DNA from 4 places in the Hoeflea sp. CAU 1731 genome. Region 2 is predicted to be linked to each of the others. Evidence: predicted binding sites of a transcription regulator. Region 2 holds the regulator's gene; each other region holds the start of a gene.

Region 1 (5,802 bases), on a different contig from region 2:
CAGGCGAAGATCCAGCCGGTCACCAGAAGCGTGCCGGCGAAGATGAAGAAGAAGACGGATGTCAGAATGTCGACGATCGCCTTTCGTCGCGCCGACATCGGAGCGTAGAACACGTCAACCCGCACATGGCTTTCGGTCAGCATCGCATAGGCGCCGGAGATTAGATACTGCATGCCGAACATGAGGAACATGCCCTCATGCGCCCAATTGGTCGGCGAGTTGAAGACGTAGCGGGCGACCACCTCGTAATAATAGACAAAGACCGCAATCACCGCCCAGTAGGAGACGAATTCGCCGGAATAATAGGACAGCCGGTCGATCGCGCCCATCCAGCCGGTTGAGATGTGTCGGAAGTCGTCTTTGTCCTCCTGTTCCTCATAGGCTTCGATCACGAGCTCTTCTGCGTGTTCTTCTTCCGCCTTCGCGTCGGCGCGCTTCTTGAGAGACGGAAGCAGGATCGCGTCGAGCAACATCAGCGCGAGGATGACGATGAACCCGTAGAACGCCGCTGAGCTCCAGAAGGAACGACTTGCAAAAGCCGCGTCGGCGACTGGTTTGGCCTCGGCGAAATCCGCCTCTGACCGCTCGATCCGCTTGCGCGAGGTGTCGATGGTTTTTTCTGCGCGCTCCAGCCGCCGTTCGGCCGATCGGCGGGCGAAGGATTCTTCCTCCTCGCCTTCGATCTCTGCGCGCATTTCGGCGAGGCCCGCTTCGGTCTGTTCGAGCCGCGGCTTTTCGCGTTTGATCGTATCCTGCGCCACCTTAACCAGATTGGCTGCGTCGGAGTAGGCCGTGCGCGCGTCACGCTGTTCGGCGTTGGCGAACAGGATAAAAAGAAAGAGGGGGATGTAGATGAGGCCAAGCAGGCTTCTGAGATAGAAGCGGTGAAGGCCGAGAATGCCGCCGGTGACCAGCGCCAGATAGCCGATCCACAGAGAATAGCCCTTCGGTTTGTCCGATTGAACGGTTCGCCTCGCCATCACCATGGCAACGATTGGAAACACGATGAGCCCGGCCCAGTAGAGCCAGTGCTGCAGGACGAAGGTCAGGCTCGGCATGATCGAGGATCCTGTAGACGCGTCACGGAATCTGGGACCGGGACCCGACGGAGCGCCGGATCCCTGATTGCGTTCAGCCGGTCAGAGATCGAGGTTCTGGCCTTCGATCAGTTCCGGAGAGACATAGCCAAGCGAGCCCGACATCATGTAGTCGAGCTGCGCCTTGAAGACGCGCGCCGCGTCCTTGTCCTTGTTGGCGTATTTGAACCAGATCGGGACGGCCACCTCCGTCATCAGCTCCACGTCGTCCTGGGTCAGACGCGTGACTTCCGTGCCGTCCGCCTCGAACTTGGCCCAGGCTTCCTGGTCCGCCTTCTGGATCTTTGCGTGATGTTCGATGGAATAGGACTTTGTCTCCATTTCAATGAATTGTTTCATTTCCGGAGAGAGCGCGTTCCAGGCGTCCATGCCGACGGTGATGTCCATGATGTCGACCGGCTGGTAAAGCGACATGAAGCCGGGCGGTCCCATGGAGATGTAGTCCGTCACCTGGCTGAAGCCGAGCGCATAGTTGACGGCCGGTCCGACATAGTCGGCCACATCAATCGTGCCCTTTTCCAGCGCCGGGAAGATTTCCGAGCCGGGGAGCACGGTCGTCTTCGCGCCGATGCCCTGGAACACTTCGGCGACCATGCCGCCCGGCACCCGCATCTTGCGGCCGCGGAAGTCGTCGATCGAGCGGATGGGCACCTTCGAGTGGATGATATTCGGCCCGTGATGAACCGGACCCACGAAATACATGCCCTGTCTGGCATAGAGGTCGCGGGCCATTTCGAGGCCGCCCAGACCGTAATAGAACACGTCGTATTCGTGCGGATTTCGCAGTCCCAGAGGATAAGAGGACAGGAACACCGCCGCAGGGATGATCCCTTGCGCGTAGATCGTGAACGGATTGACCGCCTGAAGTACACCGTTCTTGACGGCGTCGTACAACTGGAAATCGCCGACGACGTCATTGGCGCCAAACGGCTCGAAGGCGAGTTCTCCGCCGGTCTTCTCGACGATTGTTCCCGCCCAGTCCTTGAATACCTGAAGGCCGACGCCTCCGGGCCATGAGGTCTGGATCTTCCAGGTCGTGCCGTTGGCTTGCGCTGAAGCCACATGTGGCGCGGCGAGCGCGCCGGCCACGGTTGCGCCGCCCGCAAGGGCGCCTGTTTTCAGAAACGAACGCCGCGACAGGTCGCTTGTTGATTGCAGTTTCATGATTTTCCTCCCGTTGTTGCGGAGACGTCGAGGTCTCCGAACACGGGAAGTATAACTGGAATGTGAAAACACACAACATGACTGAACTGCAATCTCATTAAATGGGATTTTCAGTCGGGTTTTGCGGAATTCCGGGTATGAAAAGGGCGCCGGGATATTGTCCCGGCGCCTGATGTTTTCCGCAGTCTCGCGCAGGCTGCGTCAGTAATCCATGCCGCCGCCGGGCATTGCCGGGGCTGCGTTCTTCTTTGGCAGTTCGGCGACCATCGCCTCGGTCGTCACGAGAAGACCGGCCACGGACGCCGCATCTTCGAGAGCGGTGCGGACCACCTTCGCCGGGTCGATAATGCCGGCCTTGACCATGTCGGTGAACTGACCGGTCTTGGCGTCCCATCCTTCATTGTAGCCGTCGCGCTCCAGCACCTTGCCGACGATGACCGAGCCGTCGGAACCGGCGTTGATTGCGATCTGGCGGGCCGGCCACTGGATCGCGCGACGCACGATGTTGATGCCGACCTTCTGGTCGTCATTGTCGCCTTCGAGAGCCTCGAGCTTTGCGGCCGCGCGCAGCAGCGCGATACCGCCGCCCGGCAGGACGCCTTCCTCGACGGCCGCGCGGGTCGCATGCATGGCGTCGTCGACCCGGTCCTTCTTTTCCTTGACTTCGATCTCGGTGGCCCCGCCGACGCGGATCACGGCGACGCCGCCTGCGAGTTTCGCCAGGCGTTCCTGCAGTTTTTCGCGGTCGTAGTCGGAGGTGGTTTCCTCGATCTGGGCCTTGATCTGGTTGACCCGGCCTTCGATGTCGGCCTTTGCGCCGGCGCCGTCGACGATTGTGGTGTTTTCCTTCTCGATCGAGATCTTGCGGGCAGTCCCCAGCATATCGAGCGTGACGTTTTCAAGCTTGACGCCGAGGTCTTCGGACACGACCTGTCCGCCGGTCAGGATGGCGATATCCTGCAGCATGGCCTTGCGACGGTCGCCGAAGCCTGGCGCCTTGACAGCGGCGATCTTCAGTCCACCGCGCAGCTTGTTGACGACGAGAGTGGCGAGCGCTTCGCCTTCGACGTCTTCGGCGACGATGAGCAGAGGTTTGCCGGACTGGGCGACGGCTTCGAGGACCGGCAGCAGGGACTGCAGGTTCGACAGCTTCTTCTCGTGGATCAGGATATAGGGGTCTTCAAGTTCAGCCCGCATCTTCTCGGCGTTCGTGACGAAATAGGGCGAGAGATAGCCGCGGTCGAACTGCATGCCTTCGACGACGTCGAGTTCGGTTTCAGCGGTCTTTGCCTCCTCGACGGTGATAACGCCTTCATGACCGACCTTCTCCATGGCGGAGGCGATCATCTTGCCGATCTGGCTGTCGCCATTGGCGGAAATCGTGCCGACCTGCTCGATTTCGCTGTTGGAGGTGACCTTTCGGGCGTTGCCTTTCAGATCTGCGACGACGGTCTGAACGGCGAGGTCGATGCCGCGCTTCAGATCCATGGGGTTCATGCCTGCGGCGACCGCCTTGGCGCCTTCCTTCAGGATTGCCTGGGCGAGCAGGGTGGCGGTGGTGGTTCCGTCGCCCGCCTGGTCGTTCTGCCTGGATGCGACTTCGCGCACCATGCGCGCGCCCATGTTCTCGAACTTGTCTTCGAGCTCGATTTCCTTTGCAACGGTCACGCCGTCCTTGGTGATGCGCGGCGCGCCGAACGATTTTTCGATGACGACGTTTCGGCCTTTCGGGCCCAGCGTCACCTTTACGGCGTTGGCCAGCGTGTCGACGCCGCGAAGCATCTTTTCGCGTGCTTCCTGCGAGAATTTGACGTCTTTAGCACTCATTGTTCTGTTCCTCAGGCTGCTTTTTGCCGGGTTGCAGTTTCGAGAACGACGCCCATGATGTCGCTCTCCTTCATGATGAGAAGGTCTTCGCCATCAATGCGAATTTCCGTGCCGGACCATTTGCCAAACAGCACGATATCGCCGGGCTTTACGTCGAGGGCGACGACGTCGCCCTTTTCATTGCGGGCGCCGGGGCCTGTAGCCAGGATTTCGCCCTGGTGCGGTTTTTCCTTTGCGGTGTCGGGAATGATGATGCCGCCTGCGGTTTTCGCGTCCGCTTCGATACGCCGGACGACGACTCGGTCATGTAAGGGTCGGAACTTCATGAAGCTTCCTCCAAATGTCTGAAAATGTGCAAGAAACGCAGCCGTTGCGCGGCCTGCGTTCGCGTGATTTGGTGGATTTTTGAGACAAGTTCAAGAGGGCGCTAACTTTTTTTGGCACTCTTTGTGAAAGAGTGCCAGCGCGCATGGCAGCACTCCTGTGGCGAGGCTGCTATGATATTGAATTTGTTGAGGGAAAGCGGAGTCCTTCTTGACACATGAATGTTTGCTGTGGCGCAATGCGCTTATCGCCAACTCTTACGGAGATGATTCATGCAGGTCAGTGACGGATTCCAGAAGCAGATCGAGGGCTATGGTCTGACAACGGCGCAGATTTATTACCGCTTGCCCGATCACCTTTCGGTGGTCCAGGAGTTCATCTGGCAGGAGTACGATGTCTTCCCGAAGTTTCCGATTCTCAAGAAATTTCTGGCCTTCTGGGAAGAGGAGATCGAAGGGCCGCTTCATTCGGTCACCGTCGCACATCAGCGATTGATCAAACCATCGGAAATGCGCAATGTCGACGGGGAATACCTGATACACTGATTGGCTTGAAGAATGCAGGCCAGATCGAAAGGGCGCGTCGATGCTGCAGGCCTGTCTCAATGGCGGCTGGAAGAAAGACCACCATATCGCGGTTCCGCTGACGATTACCGAACTCGTTCGCGACGCGTCCAGCGTTCGCGCGGCGGGCGCGGACGAGCTTCATATTCACGTCCGCGCGTCCGACGGGGCGGAGACGCTTGAGCCCGACGCCGTCAGGCAGACGCTTGAAGCGGTCCGCGCCATTGTTCCGGACATGCCGATCGGCGTCGGCACGGGCGCTTGGATTGCGCCCGGAGGACGGGCTCGCCATGACGACATGCAAAACTGGACGGTGAAACCGAACTACGCCTCAGTTAATCTCAACGAAGAAGACGCGCCCGATGTGATTGCGTTGCTGACAGGCATGGGCGTGGGTATCGAAGCCGGCCTGTGGAGCACACAAGACGCCCGACGGTTTGTCGACGAGATCGATTTCGACACATGTCTGCGCGTGCTGGTCGAGATGCCGGATGTCGAAGGGGTCGAGGCAAAGACCGAGGCGGCCGCCGTCATCTCGATGTTGGAAAAGGCCGGCTGCAATCTTCCGGTTTTGCTTCCTGGCCAGGGACAGAGTGTCTGGCCATGTGTCGACATGGCATGGGAGAGGGGGCTGTCGACGCGGATCGGTTTCGAGGACACCTTTCTGTTGTCCGACGGATCGCTTGCTCCCGACAATGCTGCGCTTGTCGAAGCCGCAAAAGCGCTCAACTTCGTCTGAATACGGATTATCGTTGTGACCGCGGTTGAAATGATTGCCATCACGTAATAGTTAGAGTTACGTTATAATTTTCATTTTTCACGCGGAT
Region 2 (5,802 bases):
GTCGACGAACGGCCAGGCGGCGTCGATCAGGTCGAGAACCGCCTGAACAGTGGCCGGTCCCATCAAAGACGGCGTGCCGCCGCCGAAAAACACACTGGTCGCCGCGCGTGGACCTGTCAGTTCCAGCATGCGCCGGATTTCGCGCGCAAATGCTAGGACGTAGCGATCCTGGTCGATCCCTCCGTGCCGGACATGGGAGTTGAAATCGCAGTAGGGGCATTTGGCTGCACAGAAGGGCCAATGCACATAGACGCCGAATCCCGGTTCGGCAGGATCACGGGGCTGCACAGTCAGGGTCCAGTTTTAACGAGACACTGGTCGGCAAACTGGGCGAAGGCGCGGGTCCGGTGCGAGAGCGCCTGTTTTTCCTCAGCGCCCATCTCGCCAAAAGTACGCGCATGCCCTTCCGGAACAAAGATCGGATCGTATCCGAACCCGCCGTCGCCGACAGGACTTTCCGTCAGCGTTCCCTTAACCTCGCCACGGAAGAACTCGGCATGGCCGTCAGGCCAGGCGAGACAGATGACCGACACGAACTGCGCGGAGCGTTTCTCCGGCGGCAGTCCGGCAAGCCGCTCCGTGACTTTCTGCATCGCCAGCCGGAAGTTCTTGTCCGGTCCTGCCCAGCGAGCGGAATAGATCCCGGGATCGCCATTGAGGGCGTCCACGGACAGGCCGGAATCATCCGCAAGTGCAGGCCTTTTGGCGACCTTTGCGGCGGCCAGCGCTTTCAGCTCAGCATTGGCTTCAAAGGTGGCGCCGGTTTCCTCGGGCTCGTCGAGATCGAGATCGGCGGCCGTCGCCACTTCATAGCCAAGCGGATCCATGAGCGCTCGCAATTCGCGCACCTTGCCCTGATTATGGCTCGCGATCACGAGTTTTCTTTCGGTGAGTTTGCGCAACGGACTACTTTTCAAAATCCCACAGGCGCGGCTCGGCGAATTCCACACTGTTGCCAGCCGGGTCTCGGATATAGATCGAACGGGCGCCATTGGGCCAGCGGAAATCCGCCTCGATATAAACTTCGTTGCCTTCCAGCATGTCCTTGATGGCGTCAAGTTCATCGCCCGGCACGCTGAAACAGACGTGCCCCTCGCCATGGGCGCCATGCGGGGGAACCGGCGTCTTGGAGCTGGTCGGAGGTTTTACCGTTTCTTCCGGATTGAAAATCAGGAGCATGCCATGGCCGCAACGGAAGAACACATGGCGATTGCCGACCCGCACTTCCTTTTCAAGGCCGATAATGTTCCCGTAAAATATTTCCGCTGCGTTGAGGTTTCGAACATATAGGACTGTCTCAAGAATGCCGGAGATGGCTGTCATGGCCTGTTGTTATCCGATGGTTTGTTTTTGCAATTCGACAAGATTTGAAATACCGGCTTTGGCGAGATCGAGCATCGCCTGGAATTCGTCCTGGCTGAACGGCGCGCCTTCCGCCGTTCCCTGTATTTCCACGATGCCGCCCGCGCCAGTCATGACGAAATTGGCGTCCGTCTCAGCAGACGAATCTTCGGCATAGTCGAGATCGAGCACCGATTGATTCAGAAAAATGCCGCAGGAAATCGCGGCGACGTGATCCTTTAGAACCTTTTCCGCCTTCACCATCTGGCGCTTTTCCATCCACTTCAGACAGTCGTACAGCGCAATCCAGGCTCCGGTGATTGATGCGGTGCGGGTTCCCCCGTCGGCCTGGATAACGTCACAATCGATGGAAATCTGTCGCTCTCCCAGCGCTTCCAGATCCGTAATGGCGCGAAGCGACCGGCCGATCAGTCGCTGGATTTCCTGCGTGCGACCGCTCTGTTTGCCAGCGCTCGCTTCACGGCGCATGCGTTCGCCTGTCGCCCGCGGCAGCATACCGTATTCCGCCGTAACCCATCCGCGACCTGCGTTGCGCAGCCATGGCGGAACCCGTTCTTCGAGGCTCGCAGTGCACAACACATGCGTATCGCCGAACCTGACCAGGCAAGAGCCTTCAGCGTGTTTGGAATAGCCTCTTTCAAAAGAGACGTCCCGCATCTGGTCGGGCTTCCTGCCTGATGGCCGCATCTTTCAACTCCCTTGGAACGACTTACTGTTTCTGTTGCTATGTAACGCCCCTTGTGTATGCAAGCAAAGAAAAACACCTATATAGTGATATAACAAATGTATATTTTCCGGTCGTCAGCGGCCTGATCGAAAGGGTGGAACGGGCTGTAGCTTGATCGATAGACAGCGTCCGGAAATGGCCGGTCACGGGGTTCGCATGAGTAATATGGCAAATTTCGATCTCTCCAACGCCATGCCGCATGACGAGCGGATGCGTGAAATATTCCGCCGTCTGGTGGAGACGTATCTGGAGTCCGGCGAGCCGGTAGGCTCGAGGAGCCTTTCGCGCATCCTCGTCCATCCATTGTCGCCCGCATCGATCCGTAATGTGATGAGCGATCTCGAGGAGCTTGGACTGATCTATGCGCCGCATGTGAGCGCCGGACGCCTTCCGACCCAGCAGGGTTTGAGATTCTTCGTCGACGCGTTCATGGAGACAGGCGACCTTTCAGCCGAAGAGCGCGACATGATTGAACGCCAGGTGCGCGGCGGCAACCGCGATCACTCGGTGGAAACGCTTCTGACCGAGGCGAGTCAGTTGCTTTCTGGTCTTTCGCGCGGCGCCGGGCTGGTGATCGCCAACAAGAGCGACGCCATCGTGCGTCATATCGAGTTCGTCAGGCTGGACGCTGCGCGCGCCCTTGTCGTCATTGTCGGCGAGGGCGACCAGGTCGAGAACCGGATCATCGAATTGCCTGTCGGCGTCACGGCGTCCCAGCTCGTCGAGGCGGCCAATTTTCTCAACGCACACCTGGCCGGCCATACCCTGCCCGAGTTGCGCGGGAAGTTGCATCGCCTCAAGCAGACGGTCGCCGACGAACTGGATGCGCTGTCCCGCGACCTCGTCGAGAAGGGAGTCGCCGTATGGTCGGGTTCGTCGGAAGGTCAGCCGGCACGTCTGATCGTGCGCGGCCGCGCCAACTTGCTCGACACCATGCGAGACATCGAGGAGATCGACAAGTTGCGCATGCTCTTCGATGATCTGGAGAAAAAGGACGGGTTGATCGAATTGCTCGACCTTGCGGAGGCCGGTTCCGGCGTCCGCATCTTTATCGGTTCGGAGAACAAGCTGTTTTCCCTTTCCGGCTCTTCCCTTGTGGTTGCGCCCTATCGCGACAGTGATGACCGTATCGTCGGCGCGGTCGGCGTCATCGGTCCGACGCGGCTCAACTATTCCCGCATCGTCCCGATGGTTGACTACACCGCGCAGGTTGTGTCGAGAATGATTCGCTAGGCCTCCGCGCAAGACAGAGAGCATGGCCCCCGTCCAGGCTTTCAAGCCGCGATTCGGGTGGTTTCGTCCCTTGATTTTTTGTCGCGAAACCTCGATATGCGTCACGACATCGAAAATAAGAAAGAAGGACAAGTCACGTCATGACCGATGAGACGAATAAACCCGGTATTGACGACGAAGGTAAGACTGTGCCCGAACAGGACGCCGCCAACGACTCTGCGCCGCAGGATGAAGTCGTCGAACAGGACGCCGGCAATGGCGAATCCGCCGATCCGATGGGGCCGCTGGAGATTCTTGCCGCCGAAGCCGACGAATGGAAAGACAAATATTTGCGCATGGCTGCGGAGATGGACAATCTGCGTCGCCGCACGGCTCGAGACGTCAAGGACGCCAAGTCTTATTCCGTATCCGGTTTCGCGCGCGACATGCTCAGTGTGTCTGATAATCTGCGTCGCGCCCTCGACGCCATACCCGCCGAAGCACGAGAGGCTGGCGAGGCTGGCCTGAAGACGCTGATCGAAGGCGTCGAAATGACAGAGCGTTCGATGCTGTCGGCCCTGGAGCGCCACGGCGTTAAGAAGCTTGCGCCGAAGGGCGAGAAATTCGATCCGAATTTTCACCAGGCCATGTTCGAGGTGCCTGATCCGAACGTGCCCAACAACACGGTCGTCGACGTGGTTCAGGACGGCTACGTGATTGGCGAGCGCGTGTTGCGGCCCGCCATGGTAGGCGTCGCCAAAGGCGGCCCCAAACAGACCGAAGCCGCTAGCGCGGAAGCCGGCGATCAGGAATAGTCGGAAAGGCCAAAAAGCCCGGGCCTGTCACGCTTGGTCGCGCGTGTCCGTCGATGCGCCGTCTGCAAGCCCCCGATCGATCGCCGCCTGTCTCAGCGAGAGCATGGGCCGAGGCCCAATCTGCTGGATTACCAGACCGGCGGCGAGACTTCCGAGATGTCCGCAATCTTCCAGCGTCCGACCATTGGTGTAGCCGTAGAGAAAGCCGGCGGCGTAGAGATCTCCAGCGCCTGTCGTGTCGACAAGCTCATTGATCTCGATGGCTGGAATGATGATCCGCTCGTCCTTCCTGGCGACGATGGAGCCATTCTCGCCTCGTGTGACGACGGCGAGGCTGCAATCCTGCGCCAGCAGGTCAATCGCGGTTTCCAGTGAAGCCGTCTGATACAGCGAAATCGCTTCATGCTCGTTGGCGAACACGATGTCGACAGTGCCGCCGCGCATTAGATCCAGGAATTCGTCGCGATAACGATCGACGCAGAATGGATCTGACAGCGTCATCGACATTTCGCGGCCATTTTCGTGCGCGATCTTCGCGCACAACACGATTGCTTCCTTGGCGCGCGGCGGATCCCAAAGGTAACCTTCGAAATAGCTGACCTTTGCGGCCGCGACGATATCCGTCTCCACGTCCTCCGGGCCGAGCTCCACGCAGGCGCCCAGATAGGTGTTCATGGACCGTTCGCCGTCCGGGGTCACGAAAATCATGGAACGGGCCGTTGGCGGATATTCTTCGAGGGCTTTTGTACCGAACACCACGCCTTGCGAGCGGATGTCGTGCCGATAGATGCCGCCAAGGTGATCGTCGGCGACCTTGCCGAAGAACGCGGCCTTGCCGCCGAAGCTCGCGACGCCGGCGGCCGTGTTTCCTGCGCTGCCGCCCGAGGCTTCGATGGCCGGCCCCATGCGGCTGTAGAGCAGTTCAGCCCGTTCGGCGTCGATCAGGTTCATGGCCGCTTTTGTGATCTCGTTTTTGATCAGAAACGAGTCCTCGCATCTTGCGATGATGTCGACGATTGCGTTTCCGATGCAAAGAACATCCAGATCACTCATGCGGTCAGTCCCTCATGTTGTTGGTTCGATTGTGTCGCCCGTTGATGACGAGAGTGATCTAGCCGGGTTTGCCGCCTTTGAAAAGCCGATGACCGGGGTTTTGGGAATTCGCGATCGCGCGACCTGTTTTCTTTGCGCTTGATTTGGTCAGGCGGATCACTATCTGCATCCCATGATCCAGACGAACCCTTCCCATGATTCTTGAAGCCGCGCGGCTTGCTGGCCGCAACATGTTTGCGCCGGAGACGCGGGCCGCCTTCTGGAGAATTCTCGGATTGACCCTGCTGCTGCTCATTGGCGGCTGGGTTTTGATTCGCGAGATATTCGTCGCCTATGTGGCGCCGTGGATCCAGACCTTCCTGCCGACGATGCCGGACTGGGTCGTCTGGCTCGGTTCTCTCGCAGGCATCATCGCCTCGCTGGGACTTGCTGCTGCTTTCGTTCTTCTGATCGCGCCGGTGACAGCGATTATCGCCGGCCTTTTTCTCGACGGCGTCGCTGAAATCATCGAAACGCGCGATTACCCGGCCGATGCGCCGGGACAGGCGCTCCCCATCGGCCGCGCCGCGATTTATACTGTGAAGTTCCTCGGCGTCGTCATCGCCGGCAATCTGCTTGCGCTCTTTCTGCTGC
Region 3 (5,802 bases), on a different contig from region 2:
GCGGATAGGTGTGTTTCAGCCGGCCCCGGGCGAACAGCATTTCGGCCGCGATCAGAGCGGCGATCACGCGCGTGTTGGCGTCGCCCTTCTTGCCCTTGTCGTCGATGACGCGGGCGGCGCCGTCCGGTGAATCCGGACCAAAGCCCGGCGCGTCCTTTGTGTAATAGCCGTCGTCAGCGACCGGAAACGGTATCGCCACCTCGAGGCCGCGCGCGGCGAGTTCGCGCGCATGATCCATCCACGCCTCGAAGTCCTCGCGGCCGTGGCTCGGCGCCGTGTGCACGAAACCGGTTCCGGCGTCGTCGGTGACATGATCGCCTTCAAGCAGCGGCACGGGGAAATCATAGCCGAGATCGCTGAGCGGATGCGCGCATGTCAGGTGCAGCAACTCGTCGCCGGACACATCGCGCAGGCGGCTGTATTCCAGTTTCGCCTTGGCGAAGCTTTCCTCTGCGAGCGCGTCGGCGAACACCAGTTTCTCGCCCGGCTGCGGTCCGAAATCGTTTTCGGCCGCCGTGACTTCGTAGAGGCCATAGCTGATGCGCGGTGAAAAACAGATTGCGCGGTTGCCCGGGATCGTCCACGGCGTGGTTGTCCAGATGACCACGAACGCGCCCTGCAACTCCGCGACCTTTACGGCGATATCCGCCGAATCCGGCTTCGCGCCCCAGTCGATGACGGGAAACTTCACCCAGACCGTGTCGCTTTCGTAGTCCTGATACTCGACTTCGGCCTCGGCGAGCGCCGTGCGCTCGACAACCGACCACATGACGGGCTTAGACCCCCGATAGAGCTGGCCGAGTGCGGCGATCTTCATCAGTTCGCCGGCGATCCGCGCCTCGGCGTGGAAATTCATGGTCGTGTAGGGCTGCTCGAAATCGCCTTCGATGCCGAGCCTGTGGAACTCTTCGGTCTGGACCTCGATCCAGTGGCTGGCGAACTCACGACATTCGCGCCGAAACTCGTTGATCGGCACCTCGTCCTTGTTCTTGCCCTTGGCGCGATACTGCTCTTCGATCTTCCATTCGATCGGCAGGCCGTGGCAGTCCCAGCCCGGCACATAGTTGCTGTCATATCCGCGCATCTGGAATGAGCGGGTGATGACGTCTTTGAGAACCTTGTTGAGCGAATGGCCGATGTGGATGTTGCCGTTGGCGTAGGGCGGACCGTCGTGTAGCACGAATTTCGGCCGGCCGGCGGCGTCCTCGCGCAGTTTGCGATAGAGGTTCATGTCCTCCCAGCGTTTCACGAGGTCGGGCTCCATCTTCGGCAAGCCGGCGCGCATCGGAAAGTCGGTCTTCGGGAGGAAGAGCGTGCGTGAATAGTCCAGTTGTTCTTTGGTGTCGGTCATCGGCTTTTCGGTTCTGATCTGGTCCGCCCGGCTATCGCCGTTGCGGTTCTGACGCGCAGCGTCGAAATGCATTGTCTGGATTGATCGCGCCCTCTGGACGCAGCTCAGGGTTCCCGGACTTCCCCAGTCAGGAAGCCGGGCCGATAATTCGTATCGTGCTGTTCAATCCGAAAGCGGCCTTCATAACGAGAGGCCTTCTATCAACGCTCTTTGCAGGAATAAAGGCTTTTCTCGGCAGACAGCGACTTTTAGCTTCAGATTATCCTGAAAGCGGGACGGTTATGTCGAGCGGTCCTGGTGTGGTGGAATTGAAGTTCCTTACATTGTGGCAGCTGTCACTTGCAGGAACTTCAAATCCGTACACAACACTAGAATCATTATCTTGCTAGTGCCCTTATCGAATCTGAAGTTCAAACAAAGCCTACTGCAGGATGTAACGAACCTCAGATTCGGGGCGCCAGGTGGCGCGCGCCGGACAGCGCCGCGCGAGCCTCCTCGGCGTCCAGGTGCATCTGGTTGGTCAAGGCCTCCAGACTGTCGAACTTTTCTTCCCCGCGCAGCCAGGAGACGAAGGAGACGCTGCAGGTCTCGCCGTAAAGGTCGCCCTCGAAATCGAACAGATATGTTTCGAGCAGAAGCGCGCCGTCTTCATCAACGGTGGGCCTGCGTCCGAAACTCGCGACCCCGTCGAACAATTCGCCTCCGGAACGACGGAACCGAACCGCATAGACGCCCGGCTTCAGCATCGCGTGATCCGGCATGCGCATGTTGGCCGTCGGAAATCCGAGCGTCCGGCCAAGTTTCCTACCGTCCACGATTTCCTCTTCCACCGTGTAGTGGTAGCCGAGAAGTCCCGACGCCTCGGCGACCCGGCCTTCGGAGAGAAGCTGGCGGATCCGGCTTGAGGAGACGACTTCGCCGTTCTCGTCCCTGAACGATTCCACCTCTGTGACGCCAAAGCCGAAACGCTTCCCCGCTTCGCGCAAATAGTCCGGCGTTCCCGCCCGCGCCTTGCCGAAGTGAAAATTGAAGCCGGTGACCGCATGGGTGAGGCTGAAACCGCCCACCAGGATGTCCTTGATGAAATCGGCGGCTTCCAGGGCGGCGAACGCGCGGTCGAAAGGCATCTCGACGACGGCGGCGAAACCCAGCCTTTCTATCAGATGCGCCTTGAGCGGCGCGGGCGTCAACCGGAAGACCGGATTGTCCGGCTTGAAGACGGTTTTTGGATGCGGTTCGAAGGTCAGAACGATAGCCGGCGCATTTTTTCTGGACGCGATCTCGAGCGTTTCCCCGAGAACCGCCTGGTGGCCGCGATGGAGTCCGTCGAAATTTCCTATGGCGACGACGCCGCCTTTCAGGGAAGGCGGCAGGTCGGTCGTCGATTGGGTTCGAACGAACGCTGTCATGCTTACCTCAAGCGCGGCATCCAGCCCACCGGCGTCATGCGATGTTCGGCGAGAAACGTATCGAGCGCGGTTTCGTCAATCACGCCTGTCCGGGAGTAGATCGCCGCGTGTATTCCAAGCGCAATGTATATGACGTCGAGCCCGTAATCATGCGCCCCCTTGATATCAGTCGGCATGCCGTCGCCAATGGCGACCACGCGCCTGGGATCGACAACACCCTTGACGGTTGTCGCCGTTTCCAGCGCCGCCTCGTAAATCGGCCTGTGCGGCTTTCCGGAAATTCTCGTGGCGCCGCCCATTTTCTCATAGAGCGCCGCGATCGCTCCGGCGCAGGGCACCAGCTTGTGACCGCGCTCGACCACAATATCCGGGTTGGCGCACACGAACGGCAGATCCCTGGCTTTAGCCTGTTCGAGCATCGGGAGGTAATCTTCCGCCCGTTCGTTCTCATCGTCCCGCAAGCCTGCGCAGACGACGGCGTCCGCCTCTTCAATCTCGACGCAGGAGACATCAAGACCGTCGAGCAGGCTCTGGTTCCAGTCAGCGCCGACGAAATGAATGTTCTTCGGACCGTCCTCGATCAGCGCCCGCGTCACGTCGCCCGACGTGACGATTGCATCGTAGCTGTCCGCGCCAACGCCGAGCCCGGCGATCTGCAGGCTGACATCCGCGCTGAGCCGCGGCGAATTCGTAATGAGGATGACGGATCCGCCCTCGATCCGGAAGTTGCGAAGCGCCTCGGCGGCGGGCTGGAACGCCTCGACGCCATTGTGCAGGACTCCCCAGACGTCGCACAAAACCACATCATATTGGCCTTTGATGTCAGCCAGGCGATCGATTTTTGCCACCATGAATACTATTGCCTTCAGGACGTCCGGAACTCTTTTTCGCGCCTCGACCTTGCGCACGGCGCGGGCAAGGCAGACATTGACCAGCAGCGGCGAGAATACAAGTCCCCGCCGACAAATTAATTAACCGCGATCGGGGATTTGCTGTTGACCCCGACCGGAGCACCGCGCTATCCGGCGGCCCAGGCGACGCCGGTACAAAGACTCGCAACCGCGATCTGAAAAAGCGGCGCCAAAATCCTTGACACCCGGCGATATCGATCTTATGTCCCCTGCAAATTAGCACTCGCTTCCGGTGAGTGCTAATTTTAAAGAGCCGGACACCCAAGTCCGCATCTGTAACCTATTGAGGGCAAAGACGATGACAGACGTCAATTTCCGTCCACTGCATGACCGTGTGGTCGTGCGTCGCGTAGAGTCTGAAGAAAAGACTGCTGGCGGCATCATTATTCCCGACACAGCCAAAGAAAAGCCGTCCGAAGGCGAAATCGTCGCAGTCGGCTCCGGCGCGCGCGACGACGCTGGCGCCATCATCCAGATGGACGTCAAGGTCGGCGACCGCATCCTGTTCGGCAAATGGTCGGGCACCGAAATCAAGCTCAATGGCGAAGACCTTCTGATCATGAAGGAAAGCGACATCATGGGCGTAGTCGGCTAACCCCGCACACAAGTCAACAAATCCACTTCTGAACGAGGGCCACGAGGCCCGGAAATGAGGAAACATGTCAGCTAAAGAAGTCAAATTCAGCCGCGACGCACGCGAGAAGATGCTGCGTGGCGTCGACATTCTCGCAGACGCTGTGAAGGTGACGCTCGGCCCGAAAGGCCGCAACGTGGTCATCGACAAGTCGTTCGGCGCTCCGCGGATCACCAAGGACGGCGTGACCGTCGCCAAGGAAATCGAACTGGAAGACAAGTTCGAAAACATGGGCGCACAGATGGTGCGCGAAGTCGCCTCCAAGACCAATGACGAAGCCGGTGACGGAACCACCACGGCGACCGTACTGGCCCAGGCGATTGTCCGCGAAGGCGCAAAGGCCGTCGCCGCCGGCATGAACCCGATGGACCTGAAGCGCGGTATCGACCTCGCAGTCACCGACGTCGTTGCAGACCTTCTCAGAAGGGCAAAGCCAATCAACACGTCGGAAGAAGTCGCACAGGTCGGCACGATCTCGGCCAATGGCGAAAAGCAGATTGGCGATGACATTGCAGCCGCTATGCAGAAGGTCGGCAATGAAGGCGTCATCACTGTCGAGGAAGCCAAGACCGCCGAAACCGAACTTGAAGTCGTCGAAGGCATGCAGTTCGACCGCGGCTACCTTTCTCCCTATTTCGTCACCAATGCCGAAAAGATGGTCGCCGAGCTGGAAGACTGCTACATCCTGCTTCACGAAAAGAAGCTCTCGAACCTGCAGGCCATGCTTCCGATCCTCGAATCGGTCGTCCAGTCCTCAAAGCCGCTCCTTATCATTGCTGAAGATGTCGAAGGTGAAGCCCTCGCCACCCTCGTCGTCAACAAGCTGCGCGGCGGCCTCAAGATCGCTGCTGTCAAGGCTCCGGGCTTCGGCGACCGCCGCAAGGCCATGCTTGAAGACATCGCTATCCTGACCGGCGGTCAGGTCATCTCCGAAGATGTCGGCATCAAGCTCGAAAACGTCACGCTCGACATGCTCGGCACTGCCAAGCGCATCTCGATCACCAAGGAAAACACGACGATCGTCGACGGCGCAGGCAAGAAGGCCGAAATCGAAGGCCGTGTCGCCCAGATCAAGGCGCAGATCGAAGAAACCACTTCTGACTACGATCGCGAAAAGCTGCAGGAACGTCTAGCGAAGCTCGCCGGCGGCGTTGCTGTGATCCGCGTTGGCGGCGCAACCGAAATCGAAGTAAAGGAAAAGAAGGACCGCGTCGACGACGCACTGAACGCAACCCGCGCGGCCGTTCAGGAAGGCATCGTGCCGGGTGGCGGCGTTGCGCTCCTTCGCGCTTCCGCGAACCTCAAGACCAAGGGCGCAAACGACGATCAGGACGCCGGCATCAATATCGTACGCCGCGCCCTGCAGACACCGGCCCGTCAGATCGTCGCCAATGCAGGTGACGAAGCATCGGTTGTTGCAGGCAAGATCCTGGAAAAGAACGACGACAATTTCGGCTACAACGCCCAGACGGGCGAGTATGGCGACATGATCCAGAT
Region 4 (5,802 bases), on a different contig from region 2:
TCCGGCATTCGCGAGCGCAAAAATCGGCATCACTGCAAACGCCACCCAAGGATGCAACATCAACTCCAGTCGTTCGACTGGAGAGAGCGATTCCTCGAGAGCTCGCCCGGCTTGCCTGAGATCGTGCCGGTCAGCTGTGTCTCCGCTCCAGTGCTCACCTCCGGGGTATGCAAGAACACGGCCAAGGATGCCACGAAGGCGTACGTCGGTAACCCATACGCGCGTCGGCGCCATCAATCCCAAAACAACGCCCGAAATTGTCGCGTGTACGCCTGAAGCATCGAAGCATAACCAAATTATGAAACCGAGTATGAAATACATCGGTATGCTTCGGATACCGATGCGTGCTGAAATTACTACAATACCGAGCCCCAGAATACTAAGTCCTAATGCAGACCAATTCAACGGTTCGCCGTAGCCAACTGCCACCGCAAGGATCGCTCCCACATCGTCGAAGATCGCTAATGACAGCAGAAACAGACGTAGTGCAGGTGGTATTCGGGATCCGAAAAGTACAAGGCAACCAATCACGAAGGCGGTATCGGTGGCCATCACGGTCCCCCATCCGTTCATTTCGGGTTGACCCACCGTGAACGCAAGATAAATAGCCACGGGAACAAACATCCCACCCAAAGCCCCAGCGAAAGGCAATGCCGCCCTTCTTGCATGACGCAGTTCTCCGAGAACAAGCTCCCTTTTAAGCTCCAAGGAAATGACGAAGAAGAAGATCGTCATCAACCCATCGTTGATCCAGTGCCGTAGCGTGCGGCTGAAATCCACCGCACCGAAATGGAGGCCGATCGGCGTCTCCCAGAACGCAAGGAATTGGGTTGATCAGGCCGAGTTTGCTAGGACCAGTGCCAGAAGCAACGCAAGCAGCAACAATCCCCCAGCGGCAGCTTCAATCTTGAGAAACCTTAAAAGCGGTTTGGTGATCCGATCTGCCAACTCCTGCGGGAGATCATCCCTATCACTTTGCTCCGCCATATCAGTCGCTTACTCCGTACTTCCAGACTAAAAATGTTGTCTATGTGCCTACAGAATCTTCTGAATATTTTGATAGGATTGGTTATTTACTGCAGGAAGGCGATCCGTTCCCGCGAACCCATGTCTAATTGTTGACCTGGCGGACCCTCCAACTTCCGGTACTTAGTTTGAGTAACTGAAAGCTGATTACGGACGGAATCTCAAAATCCGCTAGCCAGGCGTTTTCAATGGCGTTGATAGCATCTGGGTGCGATACCGACTTATATTGCGCCAATCGTCATTGCCACGACAAATATTACCACTGCGAGCAATATGACGCCGTAGAGAAGTATCTCTAACCGATGTAGTTTTGTTGTTCCGGGATTATATAACATATAGCTGTCGAGAACGACGCCGGTCGCCAGGTACACCTGGTCCTCGGCAGTAAACTCCGCCTGCATCTGCGGGTATTCCTTGGCAATTGCGACCCTCCCTTGTCTGTTGTACGATATATTGTTCGCGAGCAAGCCTATCTCCCGAGACGCTTAACCTTTCTGGCGCTTTGGACAGCATTTACGGCGACTTCCTCACGTAGATAGTCTCCGCAAAAATGACCATTCTCGGTTACCTCCCAGATCCCATTTCTGTTTCTGATCTGGAATGGGTCGGACGGTGGCGCCTGAGCGGGAGCGGTCTCCCGTATTCTCGGAACTGACCAGACCCGATCCACAACACTTGCATGTGAAGAAATGAGAGATTGCAGAATTTGCTTGTATGCCAGCACTCGTAGTTCAAGGGTCCTGGACTTGGTGCGCTGATACGCGATACGTTCCAATATTGGAGTACTTTCGGCGCGTACGGTCATACCTTCATTTTCGGCACGTTCAATCTGTTCTGCATCTGACGGATCAGTCTCAGCCGGGCTTGCGACTATTTCGCAACCCTTGATAGCAATTATTGGGGTTTTCATGAGGATGCCTCTCAGGCTTTCGCCAAAATCAATCGGCGAATATCAGGAAAATACCTGATGCCTTGTATATGGTGTCCTGCAATAATTTTTGGTAGTAGGAACAAGAACTATATTGTGTTTACATCCGAACAGACGCATGCAGATCTGAGCAGGGGGACCATGTTGATTTCCACTGAGAACTGACCCGGTATTTTCACCGAGAATTGACCCGCCTTTTGTGTATGGAAGGGCGGTTATGCCGCGGTCAAGATTTTGCTTTTCTCCCTTCTTTTTCGATCTGGTTTGCGGTGCTGTTTTTGAAGCGGAAACTTTCGTTTCCGGTTTCAAGGATATGACAGTGGTGGGTGAGCCGATCGAGCAACGCGGTGGTCATCTTGGCATCACCAAAGACGGCAGCCCATTCACTGAAGCTCAGGTTCGTGGTGATGATGACGCTGGTGCGATCGTAGAGCTTGCTCAGAAGGTGGAAGAGCAGAGCTCCCCCTGATGCACTGAACGGCAGGTATCCCAGTTCGTCGAGGATGACGAGATCGGAATGGACGAGCCGATTGGCGATCTGTCCCGCCTTGCCCTGGGCTTTTTCCTGTTCCAACGCATTGACGAGTTCGACGGTAGAGAAGAAGCGAACGCGCTTGCGGTGATGTTCGATAGCCTGGCCACGTTGCAGGTGTCTCGATCTACGGAGCGACGCTTATTGCGATGTTCTCGTTTTCGGCTCTCTTCAACATCGTCGACAGCGGAAGGTGGACAGGTCTGTTACGCCGTCTTGACCACTCGGGGATCTACATGAAAATCGCTGGAACCTACACGCCTTTTGTCCTCCTGTCAGGGGTTCAAGCGACCGGGCTTCTAGCAAGCGTTTGGGGCGCTGCGAACATTGGTTCAATCCTGAAAATGCTCGCGCCCGGGAGTTTCCGATGGTTCACGCTGACGCTTTATCTTACTATGGGATGGGCTGTTTTGTTCGCCGGTGGTCCGATACTTGCAGAGCTTCCCTGGGCGGTTTTGTTGCCAATGATTGCCGGAGGCGTCGTCTACACTGCGGGTGTGGGATTTCATTTGTCTGCGCGATTGCCGTTCCAAAACACGATTTGGCACGTCTTTGTGTTGGTAGGCAGTATTCTGTTTTTCATTGCCGTCGCAGTCTTGATCGCCAACTTGCCAATAAATGGCTAGGTCAGTGCCCATAAGCGAAATGCCGGATGACGGCTTTGCACTTATTCGTTTGAAAAAGCCAGAGTTTTGATTGTTCTGGATGGTGGGTCCCGCTGGTGCAGCCTGCCGATTCATGCGTCAATCTATCCCGTACTTTTCGACGTCAAGACGCCGATCGCCGAGGGGCTATGAAAGTGACGCATTCCAGCAAACCCTCGCCGCAGGGTATCTCGCCTCCATCCACCGCCAGCTAACCGACGGTCGCCTGAAACCTGTTGGCACTCTGGTATCGAGAGTGCCAGTTTATTCGTTCAGAGCCATTGTAAACAAGTCGCGTACTCCCCAATTCGAAGACAGGATATTTTCTTTATTTATTTGGAGGAGACCAAGATGAAATTCAGACCACTACATGACCGCCTACTCGTTCGACGCGTGAGTGAAGAGGAAAAGACCTCAGGCGGCATCATTATTCCCGACACTGCCCGGGAAAAGCCAATGGAGGGCGAAATCGTCGCCGTCGGCGATGGAGCGCGCGATGACAAAGGCAATCCGGTCCCGCTCGATGTAAAGCCAGGCGACCGCATCCTTTTCGGCAAGTGGTCAGGCACTGAAATCAAGATCGACGGGGAGGAACTGCTCATCATGAAGGAAAGCGACGTGATGGGTGTTGTTCTACTCTCCAACAAAGCAAGGAAAGCAGCCTGAAACTCAGGATTATCAGGCGCTCTTGCAGTTTCAATTTACAGGGATAAAAGCTCATGTCTGCCAAGGACGTAAAATTTTCCACCGACGCGCGGGACCGCATGCTCAGGGGTGTCGACATCCTCGCCAATGCGGTGAAGGTTACGCTGGGTCCGAAAGGCCGCAACGTCGTGCTCGAAAAGTCGTATGGCGCACCGCGCATCACCAAGGATGGCGTAACCGTCGCCAAGGAGATCGAACTCGAAGACAAGTTCGAGAATATGGGCGCCCAGATGGTGCGAGAAGTCGCCTCCAAGACGAGCGATATTGCCGGTGACGGAACGACGACCGCAACCGTGCTGGCGCAGTCGATCGTCAAGGAAGGCACCAAGGCGGTGGCCGCCGGCATGAACCCGATGGATCTCAAGCGAGGCATCGATTTGGCGGTCAAGGAAGTTATCGCGAGTCTGATTAAAAAAGCGAACAGGATCAAGACATCGGCTGAAATTTCGCAGGTCGGTACGATTTCGGCCAACGGCGATACGGCGATCGGAGAAATGATTGCACAGGCCATGCAGAAGGTCGGAAACGAAGGCGTCATCACGATCGAGGAAGCCAAGACGGCCGAGACCGAACTGGATGTTGTCGAGGGCATGCAGTTCGATCGTGGATATCTGTCGCCTTACTTCGTGACCAATGTCGAAAAAATGATCGCGGAACTCGAAGACCCCTACATATTGCTCCACGAGAAGAAGCTCTCCAATCTCCAGGCAATGTTGCCGATCATCGAAGCCGTCATCCAGGCGTCACGGCCGCTGCTGATCATCGCCGAAGATGTCGAAGGCGAAGCCTTGGCGACGCTGGTTGTCAATAAGCTGCGCGGTGGACTGAAGATCGCCGCAGTCAAGGCTCCGGGCTTCGGCGATCGCCGCAAGGCCATGCTGGAAGATATCGCCATTCTGACCGGGGGGCAGGTGATTTCCGAGGATATCGGCATCAAGCTGGAGAATGTCACGCTCGACATGCTTGGCAACGCCAAGAAGGTTTCCATAAACAAGGAAAACACCACGATCGTCGACGGAGCGGGCAAGAAGAAAGAAATCGAAGAGAGGGTTCATCAGATCAGGAACCAGATCGAGGACACCACCTCCGACTATGACCGCGAAAAGCTGCAGGAACGCCTGGCCAAGCTTGCCGGCGGTGTTGCGGTAATCCGGATCGGCGGAGCGACGGAGATCGAGGTAAAGGAAAGGAAGGACCGTGTCGACGACGCGCTGAACGCGACCCGTGCGGCCGTTGAGGAAGGCATCGTTCCCGGCGGCGGAACCGCATTGTTGCGCGCTTCGAAGAAGATCACCGCCAAGGGCGAAAACGACGATCAGGAAGCGGGAATCAACATCGTGCGCCGCGCACTGCAGACGCCGCTGCGCCAGATTGCGGCCAATGCCGGAGCCGAAGCCTCGATCGTTGCCGGCAGGGTGATGGATTCCAAGTCGTCTTCCTTCGGATACAACGCCCAGACCGGCGTATACGGAGACATGATCGAAATGGGTATTGTCGATCCGGTGAAGGTCGTTCGCACCGCACTCCAGGATGCTGCCTCGATCGCTGGCCTGCTCATCACGACCGAAGCCATGATTGCCGAAATTCCCCGGAAGGAATCGGCAGGCGCCGGTATGCCCGACATGGGCGGCATGGGCGGCATGATGTAATCACGCTGGTCCAGCCGGATCATGGTAAGGGGGCGGCCGAAAGGTCGCCCTTGTTTTTGCCAGTTTCCCAAGTGTGCAATGGAGAGACCCACCAAAATGCACGGTAGGCATTCATCACAAGCCGGCTACCCCGCGAATGCGTTGGACGATGCGCACTTGACGGCGAGAAATGGCACTTTTTCGCCGTTACGTGGATCAAATCATGCGCTGATTGCGACAGGTCGTTAATGTCCGGTTTCAGGATCCGTACGTTAATCTGCGATGGCCGGCAGACCTGAAATATAAAAGAAATGTACCGGGGTGAGAGGATTCGAACCT

Evidence for each region. The regulator HrcA, encoded in region 2, represses chaperone genes, less so after heat shock. The targets are predictions, from matches to a motif close to GTTAGCACTCNCNNNNNGNGAGTGCTAAC.
Region 1: a site for HrcA is predicted at 4,525-4,553, ahead of AAFN47_RS09550 (co-chaperone GroES). Genes of this name have one in related genera too.
Region 3: a site for HrcA is predicted at 3,887-3,915, ahead of groES (co-chaperone GroES). Genes of this name have one in related genera too.
Region 4: a site for HrcA is predicted at 3,366-3,394, ahead of AAFN47_RS27595 (co-chaperone GroES). Genes of this name have one in related genera too.

Annotation. Positions count from the first base shown of each region.
Region 1 is NZ_JBDQQS010000004.1:316,768-322,569, forward strand. It holds gene AAFN47_RS09535 (TRAP transporter small permease subunit) at 1-1,058, opposite strand, end outside; gene AAFN47_RS09540 (substrate-binding domain-containing protein) at 1,140-2,261, opposite strand; gene groL (chaperonin GroEL) at 2,463-4,088, opposite strand; gene AAFN47_RS09550 (co-chaperone GroES) at 4,100-4,414, opposite strand; gene AAFN47_RS09555 (usg protein) at 4,685-4,957, shown strand; gene AAFN47_RS09560 (3-keto-5-aminohexanoate cleavage protein) at 4,998-5,714, shown strand.
Region 2 is NZ_JBDQQS010000017.1:9,592-15,393, reverse strand. It holds gene hemW (radical SAM family heme chaperone HemW) at 1-288, opposite strand, end outside; gene rdgB (RdgB/HAM1 family non-canonical purine NTP pyrophosphatase) at 291-902, opposite strand; gene AAFN47_RS22350 (VOC family protein) at 907-1,323, opposite strand; gene rph (ribonuclease PH) at 1,333-2,049, opposite strand; gene hrcA (heat-inducible transcriptional repressor HrcA) at 2,246-3,322, shown strand; gene grpE (nucleotide exchange factor GrpE) at 3,463-4,116, shown strand; gene AAFN47_RS22330 (adenosine kinase) at 4,144-5,169, opposite strand; gene AAFN47_RS22325 (sulfate transporter family protein) at 5,364-5,802, shown strand, end outside.
Region 3 is NZ_JBDQQS010000010.1:58,163-63,964, forward strand. It holds gene ileS (isoleucine--tRNA ligase) at 1-1,351, opposite strand, end outside; gene AAFN47_RS16725 (bifunctional riboflavin kinase/FAD synthetase) at 1,795-2,760, opposite strand; gene AAFN47_RS16730 (TIGR01459 family HAD-type hydrolase) at 2,763-3,611, opposite strand; gene groES (co-chaperone GroES) at 3,970-4,266, shown strand; gene groL (chaperonin GroEL) at 4,331-5,802, shown strand, end outside.
Region 4 is NZ_JBDQQS010000035.1:619-6,420, reverse strand. It holds partial or broken gene nhaA (Na+/H+ antiporter NhaA) at 1-987, opposite strand, end outside; gene AAFN47_RS27610 (hypothetical protein) at 1,248-1,493, opposite strand; partial or broken gene AAFN47_RS27605 (ATP-binding protein) at 2,181-2,591, opposite strand; partial or broken gene trhA (PAQR family membrane homeostasis protein TrhA) at 2,606-3,112, shown strand; gene AAFN47_RS27595 (co-chaperone GroES) at 3,482-3,796, shown strand; gene groL (chaperonin GroEL) at 3,850-5,484, shown strand.